Regions from separate parts of the Streptomyces sp. NPDC015139 genome, predicted to be linked through region 2. Evidence: predicted binding sites of a transcription regulator. Region 2 holds the regulator's gene; the other holds the start of a gene.
What was found. The regulator HspR, encoded in region 2, represses chaperone genes until heat shock. The targets are predictions, from matches to a motif close to TTGAGNNNNNNNNNCTCAA.

Region 1 (3,411 bases), on a different contig from region 2:
GGACTCACCGCGCTGTCGCTATCCAGGGCGGACGCCGAGGTGAACGGCGTCCGGAACGCCCCGGGCAACGGGCACCTCTTCGGTACGCACCTGTTGGAACCCGGCATTCCGCAAGGATCCTTCAAATTCCGGAGAGGGTTTCGCCGACCACACCGCGAGGACGCCGCCGGGTCTCAACACCCTTGCACAGGCGGCGAGTCCGGCCGACGCGTACAGGCCGTCGTTGTCCTCGGTCACCGTCCAGTCCGGCCCGTTGTCGATATCGAGACAGAGTGCGTCGAACGTGTCCGATGTCTCATTGACGTAGTTCACGAGGTCCGCCTCCACGATCTCGGTGCGCGGATCGGCGAGCGCGGCGGCGGACAGTTCGCCGAGCGGGCCGCCGCGGTGCCAGCCGATGACGGCCGGTTCCCGCTCCACGACGGTGATGCGCCCCCAGCGCGCGTCGGCGGCCGCGTGTGCGAGCGAGAACCCCACGCCCAGACCGCCGATCAGCACTTCCGGCGCCGGCCGCCCGTCCAGCGCGCCGTACGCGGCGTCGACCAGCAGCCGCTCCGAGCGGCCGTCGGAGGTGTCCATCAGGAAACAGCCGTTGGCGATGATCTGGAGCAGCGCGCCCTGTCTGCGGAGCACCACCTCGCCGTACGGGCCGTCGCGCCGGTCCAGGACCACGGGGGAGTCGTACGCGGCTGTCATACGCCCATCCTGCTTGAACAGGGCCCGACGTTCACGGGAATTGCCGATGACGGCCCCGGCCGGCGGACGCGGACGCGGCGGGAGCGTGAGAGGTTGCTGTGAATCCGCTCTCGGGTGGCGTCGGTCATAGACAGCGGCCCGGGGAGCACGAAGGGTGGGGCGCGACGGAAGGAGCGCCTCACCGTGGAACGGACCGCGAAGGGCCCTGCGACGGCCGCGTCCCCGCCCCCGCCGGGCACGCCCCTTCCCGACGGCGCCGCCGCCGTCGGCCCGCCCGCGGTCGTCCGGTTGCTGGACGGCATACCGCGTCAGCGTGGTGCCACGGCTCCCGCCCCGGTGCCGGCCGCGACGCGTCCGGCCGCGGCGGTCGCGCGGCGGTGGCTGCTGCTGCCCACCCCGGCGGGCACCCCGTTCACCTTCGCCTACGCCTGTCTTCTGGCCGCCACCTCGGCCTTCGCGGCCCTGGCCGACCCCGCGCTGGTGCACGCCGTCCACCAGGCCTCCAGCACGGACGTGGCCCACCTCGTGCGCACGCCCCTGCTGGTGCTGCCGGCGAGCGCGCTGTGGATCGCGGGCGGGATCGTCTCGCCGTACGCGCTGGCGTTCCTGCTCGTGCTCACCGCACTGGAGCGCCGGATCGGAGGCACGCGCGCGGCCTGCGTGTTCCTCGCCGGGCACGTCCTGGCCACGCTCGCCACGGAGGTCCCGGTGGGCCTGGCCGTCCTGTCCGGGCACCTGCCCGACAGTTCGCTGCACCGCCTCGACTACGGCATCAGCTTCGGCGTGGCCACCAGCATCGGCGCCCTGGCCGGACTGCTCGCCCCGTGGCTGCGCGGGCTCCTGCTCGTCGTGGTGGGCGGCATGCTCCTCGACGACCTCGCCGCCTTCACGGACCCGATGACCAACTGGGGCCACCTGATCGCCCTCGCGCTCGGCGTCGCCTCATGGCCTCTCGTACGCCGCCGGACGCCGTCGGCCCAGCCGCCTCGGCAGTTTTGACCTGCAAGAACACCTGCGTCACCCAGTGATCGCCCACAGCGAACACCGCTGTGGGAACACCAGCCCACGCCCAACGGTTGAGTCGGCATAGCTCAAGTTGACTGCCTAAGGGGAGATCATGGCTGCTGAGTCCACGGCGTTCACGCTCGTTCTGCCAGTGCTGCCGCTCGACGACGAGGTCGTGCTGCCCGGGATGGTGGTTCCGCTGGACCTGAGCGACACCGAGGTACGGGCCGCGGTGGAGGCCGCCCAGGCCGCCGCCCGGTCGGAGCCCGGGAAGCCCAGGGTGCTGCTGGTGCCGCGCATCGACGGGACGTACGCGAAGACCGGTGTGCTGGGCACGGTCGAGCAGGTCGGCCGGCTGGCCGACGGCGACCCCGGGGCTCTGATCCGCGGCCGGAGCCGGGTGCGCATCGGCGCCGGCACCACCGGCCCCGGCGCGGCCCTCTGGGTCGAGGGCGCCCGTATCGACGAGAGCGTGCCGGACCCGCTGCCGGGCCAGGTCGCCGAACTCGTCAAGGAGTACAAGGCGCTGGCCACCAACTGGCTGAAGAAGCGCGGCGCCTGGCAGGTCGTGGACCGCGTCCAGGCCATCGACGGCGTCTCCGCGCTCGCCGACAACTCCGGCTACTCGCCGTTCCTCACCACCGAGCAGAAGGTCGAGCTGCTGGAGACCGCCGACCCGGTCGCCCGCCTCAGGCTCGCCGCCCAGCAGCTCCGCGACCACCTCGCCGAGCAGGACGTGGCCGAGACCATCGCCAAGGACGTCCAGGAAGGCGTCGACAAGCAGCAGCGCGAGTTCCTGCTGCGCCGTCAGCTGGAGGCCGTCCGCAAGGAACTGCGCGAACTGAACGGCGAGCAGGAGGGCGAGGAGTCCGACGACTACCGCGCCCGCGTGGAGGCCGCCGACCTGCCCGAGAAGGTCCGCGAGGCCGCCCTCAAGGAGGTCGACAAGCTGGAGCGGTCCTCCGACCAGTCGCCCGAGGGCTCCTGGATCCGCACCTGGCTGGACACCGTCCTGGAGATGCCGTGGAGCGAGCGGACCGAGGACGCGTACGACATCCAGGGCGCCAAGGCGATCCTCGACGCCGAGCACGCCGGCCTGGAGGACGTGAAGGAGCGCATCACCGAGTACCTGGCGGTGCGCAAGCGGCGCGGCGACCGGGGCCTCGGCGTCATCGGCGGCCGGCGCGGCGGCGCGGTGCTCGCGCTCGTCGGGCCGCCCGGTGTCGGCAAGACCAGCCTCGGTGAGTCCGTCGCGCACGCCATGGGCCGCAAGTTCGTCCGGGTCGCCCTGGGCGGCGTCCGCGACGAGGCCGAGGTCCGCGGCCACCGCCGTACGTACGTCGGTGCCCTGCCCGGCCGGATCGTGCGCGCGATCAAGGAGGCCGGGTCGATGAACCCGGTCGTGCTCCTCGACGAGATCGACAAGGTGGGCTCCGACTTCCGCGGGGACCCGGCCGCGGCCCTGCTGGAGGTCCTGGACCCGGCGCAGAACCACACCTTCCGCGACCACTACCTGGAGGTCGAACTCGACCTGTCGGACGTGGTCTTCCTGGCCACCGCCAACGTCCTGGAGGCCATCCCGGAGGCGCTCGCCGACCGTATGGAGATCGTCCGCCTGGACGGCTACACCGAGGACGAGAAGATCGTGATCGCCCGGGACCACCTGCTCCCGCGCCAGCTGGAGCGGGCCGGCCTGAACACGGACGAGGT
Region 2 (3,411 bases):
TCCGCAACACGGCTCCCCCCACGAGGGCCGCCGTAAACCGACGTTATGCCCACGTTTCGTCCAGGCTCCGCACCTCGCATTGCAACAAGATGATGGTGGTGGTCCGGACATCACCGGTGCATCGTTGTTCCCGCTTCCCCCGGGTGCCACGGGCATCCGGAGCGGCCCCGGCCCGGGCACCCCCCGCCCCGCCGGGGCCGCCGCATCGCTCCCACGGGGGTGGTGCGATGCGGGGAGGGCCGCAGGGGCCGGTGCCCGCCCCACGGCTTCGAGCCGTACGACACGGGGTCGTACGGCTCGAGGTCGTGCGGCCGCCGGGCGGCCGGGCGTTACTTCAGGCCGATCGCCGAGCAGGCCGCCTTGTACTTGGCGGTGCAGATGTCGCCGGCGCTGTAGATGCCGTCCGCGATGACGGTGTCCTTGATGTTGTCCTGGGTCAGCGCGCTCACCTGGACCAGCTTGGACGGGATGTCCTTGGCGGTGGGGCTGTCGACCTTGTCCTGGGTGAGGGCGTCGAACTGGATGTCCTTGCCCTGGACCTTGGTGACGGCCATCTGCGCGGCGGCCTCGGCCTCGTCCGGGTAGGACTTGTAGACGCTCATGTACTGCTCGCCGGCCACCACCCGCTGCACCGCGTCGAGTTCCGCGTCCTGGCCGGTGATCGGGGGCAGGTCGGTGACGCCGGCGCTCTTGAGGGCCTTGATGACACCGCCCGCCATGCCGTCGTTGGCGGCGTAGACGGCGGCGATGTTGTTCTTGCCGATCTTGGCGATCGCCTCGGCCATGCGGGCCTCGGCGATCTCCGGCTTCCAGTCCTTCGTGTCGAAGGAGTCCGCGATCGTCACCTTGCCGCTCAGCTCCGACAGCGCGCCCTGCTTGAACTGCTTGGCGTTCGGGTCGGTGGGCGAGCCGTTCACCATGACGATCTTGTCGGAGGTGTCGACGCCCGACCCCAGCGCCGCCAGCAGGGTACGGGCCTGCACCTCGCCGACGAGCTCGTTGTCGAAGGAGATGTAGGCGTCGATCGGCCCCTCGGCGAGACGGTCGTAGGCGATGACCGGGATGCCCGCGTCCTTGGCCTTCTTCACACCGTCGACGACCGCGTGCGAGTCGACGGCGTCGAGCAGGATGACGTCGACCTTGTCGTCGATCATCTGCTGGAGCTGGTCGGCCTGGCGGGTGGCGCTGGCGTCGGCGTTGGCGTACTCCACCTTGCCGTGCTTCTTGGTGAGTTCGGCCACCTTGTTCTTGATGATGGGGTAGTCGAACTTGTCGTAGCGGGTGTTGGCCTTCTCCGGCAGGAGCAGACCCACGGTCACGTCGTCGCCCTTCGTGGGGCTCGCGCTGGCGCCGTCCCCCGTCGCGTCGAGTACGCCGCAGCCGGCGACCGAGAGGATCAACGTGGACGAAGCCACGGATATGGCGATACGACGCATTCGAGGGCTCACTTCAGGTGTGTTCCGGACGTGGGCGCTGCTATACGACCCAGGTGTCTGAAAAGACAACTTGGAGCCGCCCACCGGCGTCAAGCGGAATCACTTAACGAGTGCGCAACACCACGCTCCGCTGCTCCTGTGAAGGGTCAGCGGAATCGCCTCCAAACTCTCTTTACGGACCCTCCATCCAAGCGGAGTTCACGGGAGGGCAAAGACCCGGACAACCCGGGCCGTACGCCCGGGGCCGCGATCCGGGGCCGCGCGTACCGCTTCTCCCGATTCGAGCAGAGGACCGAACGAACCCGGCCACAGCGGCGACCGCCGCCCGGCACGACGAGAGGGGCCCGGACGTCCGGGCCCCTCTCGTCGTGCGTGTCGTGCCGTGCGCGTCAGTCCGACTGCTGCTGTCTCTTGGGCCGCCACACCACCAGCGCGCTGGTCTGCTGGACCTCCTGGTACGGGACCAGGTCACGGCGGTAGGAGGCGTGGACGGCGGCCTCGCGCTGCCGCATCGCGGCCGCCGCGCCGTCCAGGGCCGCCTCCATCTCCGCGACGCGGGACTGGAGCGCGGCGACCTGGTTCTCCAGCTCGATGATCCGCTTGATGCCGGCCAGGTTGATGCCCTCGTCCTGCGACAACTGCTGCACCTGGCGGAGCAGTTCGATGTCGCGGGCCGAGTAGCGGCGGCCCCGGCCCGCGGTGCGGTCCGGGGAGACCAGCCCCAGGCGGTCGTACTGGCGCAGCGTCTGCGGGTGGAGTCCGGAGAGCTGGGCCGCCACCGAGATGACGTAGACCGGGGTCTCCTCGGTCAGTTCATACGGATTACGCCGACGGCCGTCCATCACTCTCAAGCTCCCTTCGCGGCCTCGAACAGCTCCGCCCGCGGGTCCTCGCCCGCGGTCGCCTCGCGATACGCCTCCAGTGCGTCACGAGCCTTCCCCGACAGGTCCGGGGGAACACTCACCTCGACGGTGACCAGCAGGTCGCCGCGGGTGCCGTCCTTGCGGACCGCGCCCTTGCCCCGCGCCCGCATCGTGCGGCCGTTCGGAGTGCCGGGCGGCAGCTTCAGGGTGACGGCGGGGCCGCCGAGGGTGGGAACCCGCACCTCGCCGCCGAGAGCCGCCTCGGCGAACGTGACCGGCACGGTGACGGTGAGGTTGTCGTCCTTGCGCCCGAACACCGGGTGCTCGCCGACGTGCACGGTGACGTACAGGTCGCCCGCCGGGCCGCCCCGCTCGCCGGGCGCTCCCTTGCCGCGCAGCCGGATGCGCTGCCCGTCGGTGACGCCCGCCGGGATGCGGACCTGCATCGTGCGCGACGACTTGGCGCGCCCGCTGCCCTTGCACTCCAGGCAGGGGTGCTCGGCGATCAGGCCGCGGCCCTTGCAGTCGGGGCAGGGGTCGGTGAGCGAGAAGCCACCGCCCGAACCCCGGGCGACCTGCCCGGTGCCGACGCAGGTCGGGCACACCCGCGGGGTGCCGTTCTTGTCGCCGGTGCCGGAGCAGGCCTTGCAGGGCTGCTGGGACGTCATTCGCAGCGGGACCGTCGCGCCCTCGATCGCCTCGGTGAAGCTGAGGGTGACCTCGGTGTCGATGTCCTGGCCGCGCCGCGGCTGGGTACGGGTCGTGCCCGTGCCGCCCCGGTTGAACAGGCCCCCGAAGACGTCTCCGATGCCGCCGCCGAAGCCTCCGCCGCTCTGGGCGTTGCCTCCGAAGAGGTCACCCAGGTCGAAGTTGAAGGAGCCGCCGCCGGCACCCGGCCCCGGGCGGAAGCCGCCGTTGCCGAACAGGGTGCGCGCCTCGTCGTACTCCTTGCGCTTCTTGGGGTCGCCGAGCACGTCGTTCGCCTCGGAGATCTCCTTGAACCGCTCCTCGGCCTTGGCGTTGCCCTTGTTGGCGTCCGGGTGGAACTCGCGGGCGAGCTTCCGGTACGCCTTCTTGATCTCGGCCTCGGTGGCGTCCTTGGGGACGCCGAG

Region 1: lon (endopeptidase La) is a predicted target of HspR. The motif match lies at 1,773-1,791, and genes of this name have one in related genera.

The regions. Positions count from the first base shown of each region.
Region 1 is NZ_JBIBUW010000015.1:137,684-141,094, forward strand. Features, by position in the region: gene ACF08B_RS32585 (spermidine synthase) at 19-696, opposite strand; gene ACF08B_RS32590 (rhomboid-like protein) at 880-1,695, shown strand; gene lon (endopeptidase La) at 1,814-3,411, shown strand, end outside.
Region 2 is NZ_JBIBUW010000002.1:536,961-540,371, forward strand. Features, by position in the region: gene ACF08B_RS06995 (sugar ABC transporter substrate-binding protein) at 330-1,436, opposite strand; gene ACF08B_RS07000 (heat shock protein transcriptional repressor HspR) at 1,826-2,278, opposite strand; gene dnaJ (molecular chaperone DnaJ) at 2,284-3,411, opposite strand, start outside.